Regions from separate parts of the Modestobacter sp. KNN46-3 genome, predicted to be linked through region 3. Evidence: riboswitches for the same ligand, from Rfam matches in the RefSeq annotation. Region 3 holds a riboswitch; each other region holds the start of a gene.

Evidence for each region. A riboswitch is a leader RNA that binds a small molecule or an ion and turns the genes downstream of it on or off. The one in region 3 is predicted to bind thiamine pyrophosphate.
Region 1: it holds a riboswitch for thiamine pyrophosphate, as region 3 does, so the genes downstream of both, thiC (phosphomethylpyrimidine synthase ThiC) here and thiC (phosphomethylpyrimidine synthase ThiC) in region 3, are expected to answer to the same signal.
Region 2: it holds a riboswitch for thiamine pyrophosphate, as region 3 does, so the genes downstream of both, G5C62_RS05815 (alcohol dehydrogenase catalytic domain-containing protein) here and thiC (phosphomethylpyrimidine synthase ThiC) in region 3, are expected to answer to the same signal.
Region 4: it holds a riboswitch for thiamine pyrophosphate, as region 3 does, so the genes downstream of both, G5C62_RS08030 (cytosine permease) here and thiC (phosphomethylpyrimidine synthase ThiC) in region 3, are expected to answer to the same signal.

What each region holds. Positions count from the first base shown of each region.
Region 1 covers NZ_JAAKGN010000001.1:67,402-72,737, forward strand. The annotation lists gene G5C62_RS00355 (ABC transporter ATP-binding protein) at 1-145, opposite strand, end outside; gene G5C62_RS00360 (sensor histidine kinase) at 344-1,615, shown strand; gene G5C62_RS00365 (response regulator transcription factor) at 1,612-2,262, shown strand; TPP riboswitch at 2,337-2,450, shown strand; gene thiC (phosphomethylpyrimidine synthase ThiC) at 2,444-4,240, shown strand; gene G5C62_RS00375 (YafY family protein) at 4,279-5,271, opposite strand; gene G5C62_RS00380 (epoxide hydrolase family protein) at 5,335-5,336, shown strand, end outside.
Region 2 covers NZ_JAAKGN010000014.1:28,887-34,222, reverse strand. The annotation lists gene G5C62_RS05830 (acetyl-CoA C-acetyltransferase) at 1-934, opposite strand, end outside; gene G5C62_RS05825 (SDR family oxidoreductase) at 1,061-1,846, opposite strand; gene G5C62_RS05820 (hypothetical protein) at 2,005-2,229, shown strand; TPP riboswitch at 2,234-2,343, shown strand; gene G5C62_RS05815 (alcohol dehydrogenase catalytic domain-containing protein) at 2,334-3,344, shown strand; gene G5C62_RS05810 (MFS transporter) at 3,389-4,642, shown strand; gene G5C62_RS05805 (maleylpyruvate isomerase family mycothiol-dependent enzyme) at 4,656-5,336, opposite strand, start outside.
Region 3 covers NZ_JAAKGN010000122.1:9,643-14,978, forward strand. The annotation lists gene G5C62_RS20085 (hypothetical protein) at 1-113, opposite strand, end outside; gene G5C62_RS20090 (DUF427 domain-containing protein) at 142-942, opposite strand; gene G5C62_RS20095 (hypothetical protein) at 1,347-1,835, shown strand; partial or broken gene G5C62_RS29040 (IS5/IS1182 family transposase) at 1,917-2,162, shown strand; gene G5C62_RS20110 (chlorite dismutase family protein) at 3,130-3,672, shown strand; TPP riboswitch at 3,904-4,017, shown strand; partial or broken gene thiC (phosphomethylpyrimidine synthase ThiC) at 4,057-5,336, shown strand, end outside.
Region 4 covers NZ_JAAKGN010000024.1:23,550-28,885, forward strand. The annotation lists gene thiS (sulfur carrier protein ThiS) at 30-236, opposite strand; gene thiO (glycine oxidase ThiO) at 233-1,345, opposite strand; gene thiE (thiamine phosphate synthase) at 1,342-1,968, opposite strand; gene G5C62_RS08030 (cytosine permease) at 1,965-3,308, opposite strand; TPP riboswitch at 3,299-3,409, opposite strand; gene G5C62_RS08035 (TenA family transcriptional regulator) at 3,469-4,077, shown strand; gene G5C62_RS08040 (TenA family protein) at 4,074-4,703, shown strand; gene G5C62_RS08045 (ABC transporter ATP-binding protein) at 4,703-5,336, shown strand, end outside.

The DNA.
Region 1 (5,336 bases), on a different contig from region 3:
ACTTGCCCGCGCCGTTCGGACCGAGGAAGCCGGTCACCTTGCCCGGCTGGACGTCGAAGGTCAGGTCGTCGACGGCCCGGACGGTGCTGGTCCCACGCACGGACGCGGTGCCGTACTCCTTGGTGAGGCCGCGCACCTGGATCATGGTCGCGGCCCGTCGGGGGCGTGACGGCGTCGCCGCCACGGGAGGGGTGCAGTCATGACACGGAGCGTGTCGGGCCCATCGGCCCGGGCGGATCACCCCACGGTGCCGAGCAGCGTCCCCCACGTGGGGGAGGCGAACGGGGCGCGCACAGGGGAGCCGCCGGGCGCGACGATCCGCCACGATCGATCGGTGCCCCCGATGACCTCCTCACGCTCGGCGACCGAGCTCGCCGCCCGGCTGCGGATGGTGCTGGCCGCCGCCCGCCCGGGCTGGCGAGGCCGGGCCCTCTACGCGCTGGCGAGCCTGCCCCTCGGCGCGCTGTACCTGGTGCTGTACGCCGGGCTGGTCGGCTCGGTGGTGGCCGTGGTCTACGGCGTCGGCGTGCTGCTCGTCCTGCTGGTGCTCGCAGTGACCCGCTCCCTGGCCGAGATGGAGCGCCGGCTGGCCCGCAGGCTGCTCGGTGTCGACGTCCCGGCCGGTGAGCGGGTCCGCGACCGGCGCGGCGTCGTCCGCCGGCTGCGGCGGCTGGTCTTCGCGGCCGACACCTGGCGGGCCCTGGGCTGGCTCGGGGCCCGCGTGCTCCTCGGCCTCGCCGCGTCCACCACCCTGCTGTTCGGCGGCGCCGTCTTCGTCGCCCTCGGCTGGGAGATCGAGTGGAACCCGCTCAACGCGCTCCCGCTGCTGGCGCTCATGGTCCTCGACGTCGTCCTCGTCCTGGCCGGGCTCGACCTGCTGGTGCGGTTGTCCGCGTCCGTGGCGCCGCGGCTGCTCGGCACCGCGCCCGAACAGCGGATCGCCGCGCTGCAGCAGAGCACCCGGCGGCTGGCCGACCGGAACAGGCTGGCCCGCGACCTGCACGACACCATCGGTCATGCGCTGACCGCCAGCCTGCTGCAGGCCACCGCCGCCCGCCGCACCCTGACGCCCGTCGGCGAGCGGCCGCTGCAGGCCGACTTCGCGCGCCAGGCGCTGGGGCACATCGAGACGAACACCCGGACCGCGCTCGCGGAGCTCGACCGGGTGCTCACCGTGCTCCGTGCCGAGGACGGCGGCCGTGACCCCGCCCCGTTCGCCGCGCCGTCGCTGGACGACCTCGAGGACCTGCTTGCCGGACTCCGCGACGGCGGCCTGCCCGTCGAGCTCGTGGTGGGCGGCGACGTCGACGACGTGCCCGCCGGTGTCCAGGAGCTGGCCTACCGGGTGGTCCAGGAGGGGACGACGAACGTGCTGCGGCACGCGGGCACCCCGCGGACGGTCGCCGAGGTCGTCCGCAGCGGGGACACCCTCGTCGTCCGCGTGTGCAACGAACCGGTCTCCCAGCACGACGGCCGCCCGGGCCCCGGCGGCGGCCGCGGGTTGGCCGGCCTACGGGAGCGGGCGACCGCCGTCGGCGGCACGCTCACCGCCGGACGGACGCCGGCCGGCGGGTTCGACCTGTGTGTCACCCTGCCGCTGTCGGGTGCGGCGTGACCGCCCTGCGGCTGCTGCTCGTGGACGACGACGTGCTCGTCCGCTCCGGGCTGCGGGTGATCCTGGAGAGCGAGCCCGACCTGGCCGTCGTGGGCGATGCCGGCACCGGCCGGGAGGCGCTGGCCGTCGCGGCCGACACCGATCCGGACGTCGTCCTCATGGACGTCCGGATGCCCGACATGGACGGCATCGCGGCGACCGCGGAGCTGGTCGCCCGTGACCCGCAGCGCCCCCGCGTGCTGGTCCTGACCACGTTCGAGGACGACGACTACCTGTTCCGTTCGCTGCAGGCCGGGGCGAGCGGCTTCGCGCTGAAGCGGTCGGAGCCGGACTCGCTCGTCGACGCCATCCGGGTCGTCGCCCGGGGGACGACCCTGGTGCTCCCGGACCTGACCCGGCGGCTCATCGCCTCGCACGCGCCCTCCCGCGCCCGAGGGCCGGCCGCACTGCCGGAGCTGACCGGCCGCGAGGCCGACGTGCTGCGGCTGGTGGCGGGCGGGCTGTCCAACGCCGAGATCGCCACCGAGCTGTTCCTCAGCCGCGAGACGGTGAAGACGCACGTCAGCAGCGTGCTGCTCAAGCTCCGTGCGCGGGACCGCACTCAGGCGGTCATCGCTGCCTACGAGAGCGGCTTCATGACCGGCTGATCGCCCCCCGTCGTCCGATCCCCGACCGCGCCGGGTCAGGGCTGGGCAGGAGCACCCGCTTGGGCCTAGGGTCCGTGTCGACCCGCGGGAGCCTCGCGTACCGAGGCTGAGAGGGCGGCAGGACCGGCCGCTGACCGTTCGCACCTGATCCGGTTAACACCGGCGTAGGGAGGAACCCCTGATGACGGACGTCCAGCACCGGCCACAGACCGAGGGCACCGAGTTCCCCGGCTCCCGCAAGACCCACCTGCAGGGCAGCCGCCCGGACCTGCGGGTCCCGATGCGCGAGGTGCAGCTGTCCACCGGCGACAGCGTGGTGCTCTACGACACCTCGGGCCCGTACACCGACCCGGCGGTGCACACCGACATCCGGGCCGGGCTGCCCCGGCACCGGGAGGACTGGATCACCGAGCGCGCCGACACGGAGAGCTACGAGGGCCGCGCGGTGCAGCCGGTGGACAACGGGCGCCGCCCGGGTGACACCCGGGACCTGGACAGCGTCTTCGCTGCCGCCCACCGTCCCCGCCGCGGCCTGCCGGGGACGACGGTCACCCAGCTCGCCTACGCCCGCCGCGGCCAGGTCACCCCCGAGATGGAGTTCGTGGCGCTGCGGGAGGGGGTCTCCGTCGAGCACGTCCGCAGCGAGATCGCCCGCGGCCGCGCGGTGCTGCCGGCCAACGTGAACCACCCGGAGTCCGAGCCGATGGCGATCGGCCGCAACCTGCTCGTCAAGATCAACGCCAACATCGGCAACAGTGCGGTCGCCTCCTCCATCGAGGAGGAGGTGGACAAGATGACCTGGGCCACCCGCTGGGGCGCCGACACCGTCATGGACCTCTCGACCGGCCGCAACATCCACACCACCCGGGAGTGGATCATCCGCAACAGCGCCGTCCCGATCGGCACCGTGCCCATCTACCAGGCGCTGGAGAAGGTGAACGGCAAGGCCGAGGACCTGTCCTGGGAGGCCTACCGGGACACGCTCGTGGAGCAGTTCGAACAGGGCGTCGACTACGTCACCGTGCACGCCGGGGTGCTGCTGCGCTACGTCCCGCTGGCGGCGAACCGGAAGACCGGCATCGTGTCCCGCGGCGGCTCGATCATGGCGGCCTGGTGCCTGGCCCACCACCAGGAGAACTTCCTCTACACGCACTTCCGCGAGATGTGCGAACTGATGGCCGCCTACGACGTCACCTTCTCCCTCGGCGACGGCCTCCGCCCCGGGTGCATCGCCGACGCCAACGACGAGGCCCAGTTCAGCGAGCTGCGCACGTTGGGTGAGCTGACCCGGATCGCCTGGGAACACGATGTCCAGGTGATGGTCGAGGGTCCGGGGCACGTGCCGATGAACAAGATCAAGGAGAACATGGACCTCCAGTTGGAGGTCTGCGACGAGGCGCCGTTCTACACCCTGGGCCCGCTGACCACCGACATCGCGCCGGGCTACGACCACATCACCAGCGCCATCGGCGCGGCGATGATCGGCTGGTACGGCACCGCGATGCTCTGCTACGTCACCCCCAAGGAGCACCTGGGGCTGCCGGACCGGGACGACGTCAAGGACGGCGTCATCACCTACAAGATTGCCGCCCACGCCGCGGACCTGGCCAAGGGGCACCCCGGGGCGCAGGCCTGGGACGACGCACTGTCCGACGCGCGGTTCGAGTTCCGCTGGACCGACCAGTTCAACCTCTCCCTTGACCCGACGACGGCCCGCGACTTCCACGACGAGACGCTGCCGGCCGGTGCGGCCAAGACCGCGCACTTCTGCTCGATGTGCGGCCCGCACTTCTGCTCCATGCGGATCAGCCAGGACGTGCGGGCCTACGCCGCGGCCAAGGGCGTCGCCGCGGACGAGGCGCTCCAGCTGGGGATGGCGGAGAAGTCCGCCGAGTTTATGGACGAAGGCGCCCGGGTCTACCTCCCCGTCGTCGACCTGTCGGAGGCCGTCACCTCGACCACACCCACGGACGACTGACGCGGCCGCCCGCGGACCACTGCGTCCGCGGGCGGCCGTCAGTCGATCTCGCCCGTGCGTGCGTCAGCCGGGAGCTCGGCGATCGCAGCCGCACAGCGCTGCGACTGCCGGTGCAGGGCCGCGGTGAGCTCCGGAGGCCCGTCGAGCACTGTGAAGTCGGCGTCGACCGAGGTGAGCATCCACACCAGGGTGGTGGGGTCGTCGGCGCCGACGGTGAACAGGCAGCTGGCAGCATCGACGGCCGTCACCACCCCCATGCCCGGCCAGACCTTGTCGGCGACCGCCGCCGCCGGCTCGTGCAGCCGCACCGTCGCCCGGTACGGCCAGGTCCGGGCCGACAGCTGACGGGACAGCCAGGCGACGACGTCACCGTCCGGCGGCTCCCGCGGGGTGAACCGCGAGCCGTTGGGCGACCGCGGGGACATCCGGTCGGCACGGAAGCTGCGCCAGTCGCGGCGGTCGGGGTCCCAGGCGACCAGGTACCAGCTCCGGCCGAAGCTGACGAGGCGGTGCGGCTCGACGGTCCGGGTCGTCTGCCCGGTTCGCGGACTGCTGTAGTCGAACCGCAGGCACTCGTGGCGGCGGATGGCGTCCGCGATCGCCACGAGCGTCTCGGCGGTCACCTGCGGGCCGGGGGCGGTGCCGGCCCGGACGGTGGCTTCCTGGAGCGACCGCACCCGGTGGCGCAGCCGGGCGGGCAGCACCTGCTCGAGCTTCTGCAGAGCCCGCAGCGCCGCTTCCTCCACCCCGGCGACCGAGCTCGCGGCGGCCGTCCGCAGCCCGACGACGACGGCGACCGCCTCGTCGTCGTCGAGGAGCAACGGCGGGAGAGCCGCCCCCGCACCGAGCCGGTACCCGGCCGTGCCCTGGATCGCGTGCACCGGGTAGCCGAGCTCACGCAGCCGCTCAACGTCCCTCCGGACGGTGCGCGTGCTGACCTCCAGCCGCTGGGCGAGATCGGCGCCGGACCACTCGGAGTGGGCCTGCAGGAGCGCCAGCAGCCGGAGCAGCCGAGCGGATGTCTCGAGCACGCCCTCGAGGATGCCAGTTCCTTAGGAACCGTCCTGTCCTAGGTGGCCCCTAACGTCCCCGGCGT
Region 2 (5,336 bases), on a different contig from region 3:
TCTGCTCCAGCACCTTGGCCGTCGCCGGGACCGGGCCGATGCCCATGGTCTCCGGCGGCACGCCCGCCACGGCCCAGCCGGTCAGCCGCACGAAGGGCTGCCAGCCACGGCGGTCGGCCTCGGCGCGGGTGGTCACCACGCAGACGGCGGCGCCGTCGTTCTGGCCGGAGGCGTTGCCGGCCGTCACCGTCGCCTCCGGGTCGACCCGGCCCATGACCGGGCGCAGGCCGGCCAGGTCCTCCATCGTCGTGTCCGGGCGGGGGTGCTCGTCCTCGGTGACCGTGCGCGCCGGCGTCTTGCGGGTCCCGGGCACCTCGACGCCGATGATCTCGTCGGCGAACCGCCCCTCGCGGATGGCCGCGCCGGCGGCCTGCTGGGAGCGCAACGCCCAGGCGTCCTGCTCCAGTCGGTCGACCGAGTACTCACGACGGACGTTCTCCGCGGTCTCCAGCATGCCGCCGGGCACGGGGTGGTGGAGGCCACCGGCGGTCTCCCGGGCCCGCGCCAGCCGGTCGTGCAGCATGACGCCGTCGCCCTTGGCCCCGCTGCGCAGCCCCAGTGCGTAGTGCTCGACGTTGCTCATCGACTCCACCCCACCGGCGACGACGACCTTGCCGGCGCCGGCCGCCACCTGCATCGCGGCGTAGATGACGGCCTGCAGGCCGGATCCGCAGCGCCGGTCGATCTGCAGGCCGGGGACCTGCACGCCCAGGCCGGCGTCCAGGGCGGCGATCCGGCCGATCGCCGGGTTCTCACCGCTGGGGCTGCAGTTGCCGAGGATGACGTCGTCGACCTCGCCCTCCCCCAGCCCGGTCCGCTCCACCAGGCCCCGCAGCGCGGTGGCGGCGAGCTCGTTGGCGGACAGACCGGCGAAGACCCCGCCGAAGCGACCGACGGGAGTGCGGACCGGGGAACAGATGACGACGTCGTCCATGCCCCGACTCTGCCAGCTCTGCCCCGGCTCGGTGCAGCGGAGCCGACCACTCACCGGAAGCCGGCGTCGCCCGGGACGCCGACGACGCCCCTGCCCGCGGACCGGGAGGGGCGTCGTCGGAGCGGGTCAGTCGCGCGGCTTCGCCATCGCCTCGTGCGCGGAGCTCTTGAGCGAGTCGGGGAGCACCTTGTTGGCCGCGCCCTGCACCTTGGTCCTCAGCGAGGCGGCGAGCACCTTCTCCTCCCCGGCCATCAGCGCCTCGAAGCCCTGCGCGGCGACCTCCGCCGGGTCGTCCTTGGGGCCCTGGCCGATGGCGGTGTCCTCCAGGTCGGCCCGGGCGAAGAACTCGGTGTCCGTGGGGCCGGGCATCAGCGCGGTGATCGTGACGGCGGAGTCCTTGAGCTCCTGCTGCACGGCCTCGGTCAGCGACTGGACGAAGGACTTCGAGGCGTTGTAGACCGGCTGGTACGCGCCGGGCATGGTCGCCGCGATCGAGGAGGTCACCAGCACCCGGCCCGCGTTGCGACCGGTCATCTGCACGAGGACCAGCTTCAGCAGCGCGGCGGTGGAGACCACGTTGAGCTGCATGACCTCCAGGTCGTCGGCCCAGTCGGTGTCGACGAACGCACCGCCACGGCCGACACCGGCGTTGAGCGCGGCGGCGTCCAGCGGGCGGCCGAGGCCCTGCACCCGGGTCCACAGCTGTTCGATCCCGCCGGGGGTGCGCAGGTCGGCCTGGACGGCGGTCACCTCGGCGCCCTCGGCGCGCAGCTTCGCGGCCGCCGTGTCGATCGTCGGGTCCTCGGCGTCGATCACCAGGTCGAAGCCGTGCTGGGCGAACTGCTTGGCGAGCTCGAACCCGATCCCGCTGGAGGCGCCGGTGACGAGGGCGAGGGGCTTGGTGTCGGTCATGCACCTCGCCCTACCCGCCCCCCGGGCCGGGTGCACCCACCGCGACCTCCTTTCCGGCCGCGGGGGCTGGTGGCCGCACCCGGGGTCAGGGGGTGCGGCCGGACCGACCCTCGCACCCCCTGCTGACGGTTTCCTGTGCGTCGGCTCAGACTCGGCCCATGACCGAGGACGCAGGGCCGGCCGGGGACGCCGGCGTGATCTGTTCGGCGAAGGGCTGCCGGGAGCCGGCGACCGTCGTCCTGGTGTGGAACAACCCGAAGGTGCACACCCCCGACCGGGAGAAGACCTGGACGGCGTGCGAGGCGCACCGCGAGCAGCTCTCCCACCACCTGGCGATCCGGTCGTTCCTGCGCCGGGTCGAGCCGGTCGCCCCGCTGCGGTAGCTTCAGCGGCGCACACGGGAGCCCGGGCGCGGGCTGAGAAGGCGGACGACCACCGCCGACCGTCCACACCTGATCCGGTTCATGCCGGCGGAGGGAGCTGCTCGATGCTCGCTGCCCGTTTCCACGCACCTGGCCGACCCCTGGCCCTGGACGACGTCCCGGTGCCCGAACCCGCCCCCGACGAGGTGCGGGTGCGGGTGCGCGCGGCCGGGGTCTGCGGCACCGAACTGCACTTCACCGACGGCCTGTACGCGCCGTCCCGGACGCCGATGACGCTGGGCCACGAGGCCGCGGGCACGGTCGACGCGGTCGGGTCGGCCGTCACCGGCTGGGCCGAGGGCGACCGGGTCGCCGTCTACTACTACCTCTTCTGCGGCAGCTGCCGCTGGTGCCTGCGCGGTCGGCAGAACCTGTGCCTCACCCCGCGCGGGGTGCTGGCCTTCGCCGCGGACGGCGCCTTCGCCGAGCAGCTGGTGGTGCCGGCGCACTGCCTGGTCCGGCTGCCCGACGAACTGCCGTTCGAGGCTGCCGCACCGCTGTGCTGCGCGGGCACGACCGCGGTGCACGCGCTCACCGAGGCCGCGGTCGAGCCCGGTGACGTGGTCGTCGTGCTCGGCGCGGGCGGGGTCGGGCTGGCCGCGGTGCAGGAGGCCCGACGACGCGGCGGCGTGGTCGTGGCCGTCAGCCGGGACGACGCCCGCCGGTCGGCTGCCCGGTCCGCCGGAGCGGTGGCCGCGGTCTCCCCCGCCGAACTCGCCGGCACCGTGGCCCGGCTGTCCGGCGGGCAGGGCGCCGACGTCGTCGTGGAGCTCGCCGGGGTGACGGCGACCCTCGAGCTGGCGACGGCGGTGCTCGGTCGCCGCGGGCGGCTGGTGCTGGTCGGGTACAGCGCCGACGCACTGACGGTGAGCCCGCTGGGGATGGTGGTCGCCGAGCAGCGGGTCATCGCCAGCGTGGGCAACACGCTGGCCGAGCTGGAGCAGGCGGTGGCGCTGGCCGCGGCCGGGCAGCTGGCGCCGCCGGTGGCGGGCACGCTGCCGCTGACCCAGGTGAACGAGGCGCTGGACCGGCTGCGCAGGGGGGACGTCGCAGGGCGGCTCGTGCTCACCCCCTGACGCCCCGCAGCGGTGTCCCGGGCCGCGTGTGAGGATCGGCGCTCGTGCGACATCGCAGCAAGGACGCCCCCCTCCCCCGCGAGGTCGGCGTCCTGGCGATCGTCGCCTTCGTCGTCGCCCTCGGCTTCGGCATCGTCGCCCCGGCGATCCCGCTGTTCGTCCGCGACTACGGGGTCGGCACCACCGCCGTCGGGTTCGCCGTCAGCGCGTTCGCCTTCTTCCGGTTCGTCTCCGCCTTCGCCGGGGGCTCCCTCGTCGAGCGGATCGGCGAGCGCGCCGTGCTCGCCGCCGGGCTGGCGATCGTCGCGGTCGCCACCGCCGCGGCCGCCCTGGCCGGCAACTTCCCGCTCTTCGTCGCCCTGCGCGCGGCCGGCGGGATCGGCAGCGCGATGTTCACCGTGGCCGCCCTCTCGCTGCTGCTGCGCACGGCACCGGCGGCCCAGCGCGGCCGGGCTGCGGCCACCTACCAGGGCGGTTTCATCCTCGGCGGCATCGCCGGCCCGGCGGCCGGCGGGTTCCTCGCCGAGGTCTCCCCGCGGCTGCCGTTCTTCGTCTACGGCGGCTTCCTGCTGGTCGCGGGGGTGGTCGCGCTGGTCCTGCTGCGCCCGGCCGCGCTGCCCCCGGTCGCGGGAGCCGCGGCCGACCCGGACCCCGCGGCTGACCAGGTGCGCGGCGGTGGCCCCTCGGCCGTGGCCGTGCCCCCCGCGGGCGCCGATGGTGGCGGGCTGCGCGCGGCGCTGCGGTCCCGGGCCTACGTCGCGGCGCTGGTGGCCAACCTGGGCGTGGGCTGGGTGCTGTTCGGCGTCCGCAACTCCCTCGTGCCGCTGTACGTGACCGAGGAGCTGGGCAAGACGGTGGCCTGGGCCGGCGCCGGCCTGCTCGCGGGGTCGGTGGCGCAGGCGGTCGGGCTGCTGCGCGCCGGGCGGCTGGCGGACAGCTGGGGTCGCCGTCCCTCGCTGCTGCTCGGTTCGGCACTGTCCACGGCGGCGATCGCCGTCCTGGTGCTGCCGCCGACCACCGCGGCGTTCCTGCTCTCGATGGCCACCTTCGGGCTGGGCGCCTCGCTGCTGGCCAGCGTGCCGGCCGCGGTGGTCGGTGACGTCAGCCCGGCCCGGGGCGGCCGGGTGGTGGCGGTCTTCCAGATGGTCGCCGACCTGGGCGCGGTGGCCGGGCCGCTGGTCGCCGGCTGGCTCACCGACGCCTTCTCCTACCAGGTCGCCTTCGCGGTCAGCGCCGCCGTGCTGGGCGCGGCGCTGCTCGCTGCGCTGGCGATGCCGCGGGACCGCCCCGCCGGCTGAGTCGGCAGGCCGGTCAGAGCCAGGGGGCCAGCGTCGGCAGCGGACCGTCGGCCTCCAGCTCCTCCCCCGCGCTGCGGCCGGTGACCCACGCCGCGACCGCCGGCAGCGGACCGGCGACGGCCAGGGCGCCGGTGCCCCACTCCCGGTCACCGGCGAACAGCGCGACGTCGGGCACGGAGTCGCGGCGGTCCCACATCCGGAAGACGTCGTCGACGAGCGCGGCCAGGACGTCGTCCGGGAGGTCGGTGAAGCCGACGCCCTCGTCCAGGTCGACCGCGTGCACCCACACCTCCCGGCAGCGCATCCAGGGCACCTCCGCGGCCGGCACCTGGCGCCCCTGCGCGGTCCGCACCTGGGCTGCCCACGCCTCCTCGGGCAGGCCGCGGACCGCGGCGGCCAGCCGACCGGTCGCGGCCACCACGGCAGCGCGCAGCTCGGCGGCCGGCAGCTGTGCCGCCTCGTAGATCTGGGCGTCCCGCGCCTCCATCGAGGCGTACATCGGCGTCTCCACCCCGGTGCGCGCCCAGGTCAGCAGGTTCACCAGCGCGTCGGCGTTGGCCGCCAGGTGCGCCAGGAGGTGCCGCCGCGACCAGCCGGTCAGCAGGGACGGCGCGTCGAGATCCTCGTCGGTCAGCCGGCCCAGCGCCGTCCCGAGGAGTCGTTCACCGTCCTCCCACCAGCCGAGCGTCTCGAC
Region 3 (5,336 bases):
ACCAGCTTCTGCCACGCGGTCATCACGAGGCTGCCGGCCACACCGGCCAGCACGCCGCGACCGACGTTCGCCGCCAGAGACGGGCGCTTGGTTGAACGGTTGAGGACGGACATGGCGACCAGCTACCCGCCCGCAGGAGCCTCAACCGCCCTCCACGTCCTCCACCTCGACTTCCACCCGCTCGCCGGGGAAACACAACAGCCCGCGGACGGCCTCGGCGTCGTGGAAGGGGTCGGGATAGGTCCACGCCAGGTCCTTCTCGGACCTCTTCCCCAGGCGGAGCGACCAGTAGTGCGCGATCCCCTTGTAGGGGCAGCGGGTGGTGGTGTAGCTGGGCTCGAGCAGGTCAGTGCGCACGTCCTCGCGCGGCAGGTACCACCGCACGGGCAGGCCGCTCTCGCAGAGCATCCGCGGCGCGGTGGAGTCAGCGACGATGGTGCCGTCGACGCTCACCCGGACCCGACGGGAGCTGCGCAGGACGTCGATACGGGTGTAGGGGTCTCGGGGGTGGACGAAGACCTCCTCGTCCTCCTCGAACACCCCGTCCATCGAGTCCCAGTCGAAGGCGATCAGGCCGGTGATCCCCGCCGCGGTGGGCGGCGGGTGCTCCCACGAGTAGGCCGCGTTCACCGCCCGCCGCTGGCCCACCTGCACCGTCCAGTACCTGCCGTCCCCCATCCCGGGGTCGGACCGCCGCCGCTCGCTTGGCTCGAACAGGTCCGTGCGCACGTGCTCGCGCGGGAACAGGTACGTCGGCGTCCGGCCCGGCGGATGCAGGAGGTGCACGTCGGTGCTGTCGGCGACCTCCGTTCCACCCAGGACGACCCGGACCCGCCGCGGGGAGGTCTCCAGGTACAGCACCTGCTCGGGGGCGCGCGGATCGAAGTTGAACCTTCCTGCCGGGTGCTCCCCGAACGGCCCGCTGCCCTTGGTCAAGCTCATGCGCCGCGACTACCCGGGCCACCAGCACCGACACCTCCCCGACCTGGCCGGCACAGTCCGGCAGCTGCTACGCCTCGCGGCAGCACCAGAACGCCGGCGCAGCACGGGCGGCCCGGTTAGCTGTGCGCCGAGCCGACGAGCGACGTACGGCCCCCAGCTGTCCCTACAGCCGCAGGGCCTCGCCGCCATCGCCATCGCCGTTGCCATGCACGACACCGCCTGTTCCGGTGAGGCCGGTGCTGGGTCTTGCGCCCGGTTGGGCCTACGGGATCGACGTCTGGCGTGGTGCTGCGAGATTCCGGATCGCCGGTAGCGTCCGCCGGACCTGGAACAGGGCGCTGATCAGGCAGCCGCGACGGGTGGCTCGGGCGTGAGGGCCGTGGAACGGATGCTGGAGGGCTGCTGTGGACGTCGATCCGATCGCTGCCGCGGTCGCCGCGATCGTCGCCGCTCAGTGCATGGAGTCGCTGGCCTACGCCCAGCGGGGGCTGGGCCTGGGGGTGCGTCAGGACATCTTCGCCGAGGGTGGGGCGATCCTGCGGGCTCCCCAGCGGCACCGACGCCTGGTCGGATGGGTGGGCCACGCCGTCCTTGCCGTGGGCATCGTCCTGCTGTACTCGCTGTTCTTCGCCGCGGTCGGCAACGACCACCTGGCCTGGTGGGGCCTGCTCACCGGCGCCGTGCACGCCGCCCTCGGCGGAGTGGTGGTCGGTGCGTGGCCCGACCTGCATCCGGACATCCCCGGGCGGCTGGCGCCACCGGGGGTGTTCTACCGGCACTACAGCCGGCGCGACGTGATCACCTTCTGCGTCGGCCACCTGGTCTTCGGAGCCGTCGCAGGCACCGTCTACGCCGCCATGCACCCCGGACTGCCACTCAGCGCCGCCCTGTAATCCGTGGTGACCTGGGCTGTACCGAGGATCGTGGCCAAGAACCTCCTGCTGATCGGATGCATCCATGCCCCGAGCAAGAGCTACGAGGGCCAACGCGCTGCGCTCACCACGCCGATCAAACACAGCGCCACGGGCCGCCTGACCGACCATCAGCGCACAGTCAGCCTGCTGCACGCGGCGACCCGAGCGCCGGCCGAGCGCGGCAACTCGCTGCTCCAGACCACCTTCAAGGCGCTGCGCCGGGTCAGCCTATGCCCCTGGCGCATCGGCGCCATCACCGCTGCCGCCCTCGTTCTGCCCCACCACCAGCACGGCCGTACGACATGATCAACACGCCGACCGAGCCGTCACTGGAAAAGGCTCAGTGGCTCGCAAGACAACGATTCTGCTCGAGGACGACCTGACCGGTGAGGTGCTGGAGGAAGGCCGCCGGGAGACCGTGACCTTCGCTCTGGATGGCCAGAGCTAGGAGATCGACCTATCGGGGGAGAAATCGGCGCAGCTGCGGGCAGACCTACGCCATTTCATCGACGCCGGCCGCAAGGTCAACACCTCCCGGGGCAGTGCATCGGGTCGCCGTGCGACCACCGGCGGCTCCGCCGCTTCGGGCCGCAAAGACCCCACGGAGCGATCCGGCCCTGGGCCCGCGAGAACGGCCATGAGGTGGTCCGAACGGGGCCGGATCCCTACTTCGGTCATCGAGGCCTACGACACGGCCCACTGACCACTGCTGCTGAACTGGTGCTGGCCCATGGTGGTGACGCCGGCTTGGAGGGTGGCGGCGTGGTTGTCGATGAGGCAGCCGCAGGGTTGGACGAGGGCGACGACGACGGGTTCGCGGATGCCGCGGACGCGGGCGTACTGCTCCTCCAGGCCGGATCGCTCCAGCTACACGGGCCTCGTTCCCGGCCAGCCGCCCCACTGCGGGAATCTTCACCGGGCGGATCTTGGGCGACACCCTCGCGGGCGCACCTCTGCTGACCTGCGGCTTCCCGCAAGGGGTTCCTCCAGCGAGACGGTTCCGGCCAGAGCTGCAGTCCTCACCAGGCAGGCTTACGACCGCCTGCCTGGGCCTGCCTGGCTCCGTCCTCTTCCTCCGGTGGGTCCACCAGCCAGCGGCGGCTCGCCGGGCGGGAGCTGGCCGCCGCCTCCGCCCTCGGTGCCGCGATCGCCGCCGCCTGTGAAGGGACACGTTGGCCGACGATGGGCGGGTGTGCGGCGTCACCGAATCGTCGAGCGAGCAAGTGCCGCGGGAGGACACCGCCCGGGGGAAGAGGCAGGTTAGCGTGGTGGCATGCCGCCGACCGTATTTGTTGGAGGCGAGGTGGGATCTTGGGAAGTCGAGAGCATTGACCCGGTGACCGGGCCGTCTCTGCCGATGGTGCCCCGGCTCGCTGTCTTCGAGGACTCGGCGGGCGCGGGCAACCTCGATGCCGCTTGGATGCTGCGAGGACGGGCCAGTAACAACCGCTACACCCGGCGCGACGAGCAGGAAACGCTCTCGGCTCGGCAGGCCGGACTCGGTCGCCCGGAAGCCACCCGCGCCGCGCTGATTCCGATCATCAAGTCCCACGAGTGGTGGGCTCTGGCCCAGGACGAGCGGCGGGAGCTGTTCGAGGAGACCTCCCACCACATCAACATCGGGATGCAGTACCTGCCTGCGGTGGCCCGCCGGCTCTACCACGGCCGCGATCTGGACGAGCCCTTCGACTTCCTCACCTGGTTCGAGTACAGCCCCCGCGATGCGCCTGCGTTCGAGGAGCTGGTGTCCCGGCTCCGCGCGACCCCGGAGTGGGACTACGTGGAACGCGAAGTCGACATCCGCCTCGCACGCTGAGCTACGTCAGAGCCCTCACCGCCGTCTCGTTGGCCGATCCTCAACCGGACAAGTCGTTCGGACAGCGACAGACGGTCCACATAGCGCTGCCAGGACCGCGCAAATTTCCGCTGCATGTCACATGACCGGTCGGCCGGCTCGCGGGGTGTCTCACTCTAAGGAAGTGAGACACCTGTTCGTTCCGTTCTGCCCACCCCGCCTGCGGTGGGCAGAGTGCTGTGTCTAGGGTGGGCGCCGACCCGCGGGAGCCTCACGTGCCGAGGCTGAGAGGGCGGCTGGATCGGCCGTCGACCGTTCGTACCTGATCCGGTTAGCACCGGCGTAGGGAGGACTTCCTCGATGACTGCTGTCCACCGCCAGCCCACGACTGCGGATGGCGATTTCCCCGGTTCCCGTAAGACCTACCTGGCCGGTAGCCGCCCGGATCTGCGGGTTCCGATGCGTGAGGTGGGGCTGTCCACCGGCGACAGCGTGGTCCTCTACGACACCTCCGGCCCTTACACCGACCCGGCCGTGCCCACCGACATCCATCGCGGGCTGCCTCGGCTGCGCGAGGAGTGGATCGGCGAGCGCGCCGACACCGAGTCCTACGAGGGCCGACCGGTGCAGCCGGTGGACAACGGCCGCAAGCCGACCGACACCCGCGACCTGGACAGCGTCTTCACCGTCGCGCACCAGCCGCGCCGGGCACGGCCGGGCGCGACGGTCACCCAGCTGGCCTACGCCCGCCGGGGCGAGGTGACCCCGGAGATGGAGTTCGTGGCACTGCGGGAGGGCGTGGACGTCGAGCACGTCCGGTCCGAGATCGCCCGTGGCCGGGCGGTGCTGCCGGCCAACGTCAACCACCCCGAATCCGAGCCGATGGCGATCGGCCGGAACTTCCTGGTGAAGATCAACGCCAACATCGGCAACTCGGCGGTCGCCTCCTCCATCGAGGAGGAGGTGGAGAAGATGACCTGGGCGACCCGGTGGGGCGCCGACACGGTCATGGACCTGTCCACCGGGCGCAACATCCACACCACCCGGGAGTGGATCATCCGCAACAGCGCGGTGCCGATCGGCACGGTGCCGATCTACCAGGCGCTGGAGAAGGTCAACGGCAAAGCCGAGGACCTGTCCTGGGAGGTGTACCGGGACACCCTGGTCGAGCAGTTCGAGCAGGGCGTGGACTACATCACCGTGCACGCCGGGGTGCTGCTGCGCTACGTGCCGCTGGCCGCGGGCCGCAAGACCGGGATCGTGTCCCGCGGCGGGTCGATCATGGCCGCCTGGTGCCTGGCCCACCACCAGGAGAACTTCCTGTACACGCACTTCCGGGAGATGTGCGAGTTGATGGCTGCCTATGACGTCACGTTCTCCCTCGGTGACGGGCTGCGACCGGGTTGCATCGCCGACGCCAACGATGAGGCTCAGTTCAGCGAACTACGCACGCTCGGCGAACTCACCAGGATCGCCTGGGAGTACGACGTCCAGGTCATGGTCGAAGGCCCCGGCCACGTGCCGATGAACAAGATCAAGGAGAACATGGACCTGCAGCTGGAGGTCTGCGCCGAGGCGCCGTTCTACACCCTCGGGCCGCTGACGACCGACATCGCTCCGGGCTATGACCACATCACCTCCGCAATCGGGGCGGCGATGATCGGCTGGTACGGCACCGCGATGCT
Region 4 (5,336 bases), on a different contig from region 3:
GCTCCTCGGTCAGTTCACCGTCGTTCACTTCAGCCTCCTGCGGTGGGGGCGAGCACCTCGAGGCGGTCGCCGGGGAAGAGCTCGGTCGTGGTCCAGCTGCTGCGCGGGACGACGTCGCCGTTGCGGGCGACCGCGACCCGGTCGTGCCCGCTGGTGCGGTCGGCGACGAGCGCGGCGACGGTCGTGCCGTCGGCCAGCTCGACCGGGTCGCCGTTGACGGTCAACGAGATGGTCATCGGTGGGGGAACCTCTCGACGGTGAACGGTGCGGCGAGCTCGGGCAGCTCGCCGGTGGCCAGCAGCTCGGCGACGACGTCACCGGTCACCGGGGTGAGCAGGACGCCGTTGCGGTGGTGGCCGGTGGCCAGCACCAGCCCGGGCAGCGTGCTGGACCCCAGCAATGGGGCGTTGTCGTCGGTGCCCGGCCGCCAGCGGGCGAGGGTCTCGACCAGTTCCAGCTCGGTCACCCCGGGCACCACCTCGATCGCGTCGTGCAGCAGGTCGTGCACCCCGCCGGCGGTGACGGTGGCGTCGAAGCCACGGTCCTCGGTGGTGGCCCCCACGATCAACCCGTCCTCGCCGTAGGGCACCAGGTAGACGTGCCGGCTGCGGACGAGCGCGCGCACCGTGCCGGTGAGCAGCCCCGCCGCCCCGGCCATCCGCAGGATCTGCCCCTTGACCGGCCGGATCGGCAGCGGCGGCACCCCGGGGAGCGTGTTGCTGTGCGCACCCAGGGCCAGGACGACGGTGCCGGCGGCCAGCTCCTCGCCGCCGGCCAGCTGCAGCCCGGTGGCCCGCCCGCCGGTGACCTGCACACCGGCCACCCGGTCGGGCACGAGACGCACCCCGGCGGCCTCGGCGGCTGCGGTCAGCGCTCGGTGCAGCGCCCGGCCGTCGACCGAGTGGTCGCCCTCGACGGCCAGCCCACCGCGCAGGCGGGGGGTGAGCGCGGGCTCCCGGCGGCGGGTGTCCCGCGGGGTCAGCCGCTCGACGGCCAGCCCCAGCTCCTGCTGGTAGCCGTGCAGCGCGTCCAGCGCCCGCACGTCGTCGGCGTCGAAGCCGACCACCAGGGTGCCGACGGTGCGCAGCCCGACCGGCAGCCCGCTGGCCGCCTCGACCTCGGCGGCGAACGCCGGGTAGCGCTGCAGGGAGGCCAGGCACAGCCGCAGGAGCGCCTCCTCCCCGTAGGCGGCCTCGGTGACCGGCGCGAGCATCCCGGCGGCGGCCGCCGAGGCGCCGGCGCCGGGGGCGTCGTCGACGACGGCGACCGACAGGCCGCGCTGCGCCGCCCGCCAGGCCACCGACAGCCCGATCAGCCCACCGCCGGCCACCGCCACGTCGATCACCGGGCGTCCGCCAGTGCCCGCAGCAGCTCCGCCGTCGCGGCTCCCGGGTCAGCGGCGGCGGTGACCGCACCGACCACCGCGACCCCGGTCGCGCCAGCGGCCAGCAGCTCGCCGACCCGCGCCGCGGTGACCCCGCCGATGGCGATCACCGGCACCGGCACCGCGGCGGCCACGGCGCCGACCCCGGCGACCCCGATCGGGTCGGGGAGCCCCGTCTTGGTGGTGGTGGCGAAGGCCGGGCCGACGCCCAGGTAGTCCGCCCCCTCGGCCACCAGCTGCCGGGCCAGCTCCGGGTCGCGCGCCGTGCCGCCGAGGAGGTGCCCCGGCCCGGCGACCCGCCGGGCGGCGGCGAGCGGGAGGTCGCCGGCGCCGAGGTGTGTCCCGTCGGCGCCGACGGCGAGGGCGACGTCCACCCGGTCGTTGACCAGGCACGTCGTGCCCGCGGACCGGCAGAGCTCGACCACGGCCCGGGCGAAGTCGTGCAGCACCCGGTCGCTGCAGCCCTTCGCCCGCACCTGCACCACCGGCGCACCGGCGGCCACCGCGGCGGCGATCGCGGCCAGCGCGGCCGGTCCGCCGTCGGCGTCGGTGAGCACGTGCAGCTGGCCCAGCGGGGAGGTCATGCCCGTTGCCGCCCGCGGCGGGCGCCGAGCAGCGCGATCACCGCGGTGAGGGACGCCGCCACGGCCAGGCTGATCAGCGAGGCCGACCAGCCGTTGGCCGGGTCGATGCCCAGGTCGGCCTGCCGCGCGGTCCACCAGGTGGTCCAGCCGGCGCCGACGCCGGAGAAGAAGGTCGGCAGGGTCAGCTGGTAGGCGACGAACCCGGCCAGCCACGGCAGCAGGTACACCAGCCGGGCCGGGGCGGTGTCCGAGGTGTCCCACCGGCCGGGGGCGCTCAGCGCGTAGGCGACCAGGAAGACGCCGATCAGCGGCACGAAAACCGCGCCGATCAGGAAGAGGAACGGCTCGTAGGCGACGATGTCGAAGCTCAGCGCGAGCAGGGTGGCGGTGGCACCGACGCCCAGCGCGAGCAGCCGGCGGTCCAGCCGGGCCACCACGTTCTGCGCCGACACGGCCGTGGAGTAGACGTTCGCGAACGCCTCGTCGAGTTCCACCGTGATGAGCACCAGCACCGCCAACGCCCCCAGCGGCACGGCCAGCAGCGCGTCGATGACGTCCAGCCCGGAGCTGCCGTAGGCCGCCAGCGCCAGCACACCGAGGGTGAACATCGCGACGGTGGCCAGGCCGTAGCCCAGGGCGGCGCTGGTGCCGGCGACCCGGCCGCTGCGCACGTGCCGGGTGTAGTCGGCGGCGAGCGGGAACCAGGAGATCGGCAGGGCGATCACGATGTCGGTCGCCGTCCAGAACGACGCGGCGCCGCCGCCGTCCAGGGCCGCCCGCGGCTCGGACAGCACCTCGACGAACAGGTAGGCGATCGCGGCCAGCGCCGCCCACACCGCGTACCGGGACAGCACCCGGACCACACCCAATGGCCGCAGCGCCATCGCGGTGGCCAGCACGCCGGCGACCAGCACGAACGGCCAGCGTGGCGCGTCCAGCACCCGGGACGCCGCCTCGGCGATGATCACGATCTCGAAGGTGGCCCAGCCGATGCACTGCACCAGGTTCAGCGCGGTCGGCAGGTAGGAGGCCCGCCGGCCGAGGAGGCCGCGCAGCAGCACCATCCCCGGCACCCCCTCGCGGGCACCGGCGGCGGCGGCCAGCCCCAGCAGCGAGGCGCCGATCACCGCGCCGACGACGATCGCGCCGAGCGTGACCGACAGCGGCTGCCCGGGCAGGACGACGTAGACGGCGGCCACCGGCAGCAGCAGGCTGATGCCCAGGTTGCCCCACAGGCCCGCGGACTCGCGGAAGCCCAGCGTGCGGGCCGGCGGCTCGGTCAGGGTCAGTGGTGCGTCCCCGTGGGACGCGCTGGTGTGGACGGTTCCGGACGTGCTCAACACGGGCTCCCTACGCCGGCATTACCCGGTCAGGTTCCAGCGGTCGGCGGCGCGTCAGCCGCCCTCTCAGCCCGGTCCTCCGAGCTCCCGCACATGGCTCGACGCCATGACGGGGCCACCATAACCACCGTGTGCAACGCCACCTCGTAGAGTCCGCGCCGTGCCGGTCGCCGAGCTGCTGCAACGCCATCCCGAGATCTGGCGCGGGGCCACCGCGCACCCGTTCCTGACCGCGGTGCGTGACGGGTCGCTGCCCGCCGGCGCCTTCGACACCTGGCTGGTGCAGGACGCGCGCTTCGTCGCCGACCTGCTGCGCTTCCAGGCCCGGCTGCTGGCCCGCGCACCGCGGCCCGCGCAGGCGGTGCTGGCCGGGGGCCTGGTCGCGCTGGTCGAGGAGCTGGCCTGGTTCGAGGAGCAGGCGGCCGACCGCGGCCTGGTCCTCACCGCCCCCGCGCTGCCCGCCACCACGGCCTACGCCGAGCTGCTGCAGCGGCTGGACGCCGCCGAGGTGCCGGTCGCGCTGACGGCGCTGTGGACCATCGAGCGCACGTACCTCGACGCCTGGACCACCGCGCTGCCCGGGGCCCCGGCCTACCGCGAGTTCGTCGAGCACTGGACCGTGCCGGGCTTCGCCGGTTACGTCGCCGGCCTCGAGGCGGCGGCCGACGCGGTCGGCGGGGGCAGGGACGCGGTCTTCCTCGACGTCGTCGCCGCCGAGGTGGCCTTCTGGGACATGGCAGTCGGGGACGCGTCGGTGCAGTCGGCATGAGCCTCGCCGCCGGGCTCCGGGCCGAGAACGCCGACCTCGCCGCCGTCGCGCTGGCGCACCCGTTCGTGCAGGGCATCGCCGACGGGACCCTGCCGAGCGAGCGGTTCGCCGGCTATGTCGCCCAGGACGCGTTCTTCCTCGAGTCCTTCGCCCGCGCCTACGCGCTCGGCGCCGCGTACAGCCCCGACCGGGCGGCCCTGGACGTCTTCGCCGATCTGCTCGCCGGCGTCCGCGAGGAGCTGCGGCTGCACGAGGGCTACGCGGCGCGCTGGGGCATCGACCTGACCCTGGTCGAGCCGCTGCCGGCCACGCTGGCCTACACCGAGTTCCTGCTCGCCACGGCGGCCCTGGGCGGGGCAGGGCTGACCTGTGCGGCGATGACGCCGTGCATGCGGCTGTACGCCCACCTCGGGCAGTCGCTGGCCGGCCGGCCCGCCACCCCGTACACCGAGTGGGTCACCACCTACGCCGACCCGGCCTTCGAGGAGCTGGCGGCGACGCTGGAAGGGCTGCTGGACGACACGGCGGCCGACACCCCCGCGGTGCGGCGCGCCTACCGCCGGGCCATGGAGCTGGAGATCGGCTTCTTCGACGCCGCGTGGCGCGGTGGTGCGGAGCCCGGCTGATGGCCCTGCTGGCCGCCGAGCAGCTGTCGGTCGGCTACGGCGACGAGCCGGTGTGCGCCCCGGTGACGGTGTCGGTCGTGCCCGGGACGGCGATCGCGCTGGTCGGCCCGAACGGCGCGGGCAAGTCCACCGTGCTGCAGACGATGGTCGGCCTGCTCCCGCCGCTGACCGGGACGGTGCGTTTCGCCGACGGCCCGGTCGACGAGCGGGACGCCGGCTTCCGCCGGGCGGTCGCCGGGGTGCTGGACGACGACGCGTTCTTCCCGTCGCTGACCGGTGCGGAGCACCTGCTGCTCACCGCCCGCGCCCACGGGGTCATCGACGCCGAGGAGGTCGTCGAGGCGGAGCTGGCCGCCTTCGGGCTGACCGACCGGGCCGGCGCGCTGCCCTCGGCGCTCTCCTCCGGTCAGCGCCGGCGGCTGGCGCTGGCCGGGGCGCTGGTGCGACCGGCCGACCTGCTGGTGCTCGACGAGCCGGAACGCCGACTGGACACCGCGATGCGCCGGGCGCTGGCCGACCGGCTCGCGGCACTGGTGGACGCCGGCGGCGCGGTGCTGTTCGCCAGCCACGACCCGACGTTCATCGGCACCCTCGCCGACCACGCCCTGGTGATCGGTGAGGACGAGTGCCCGG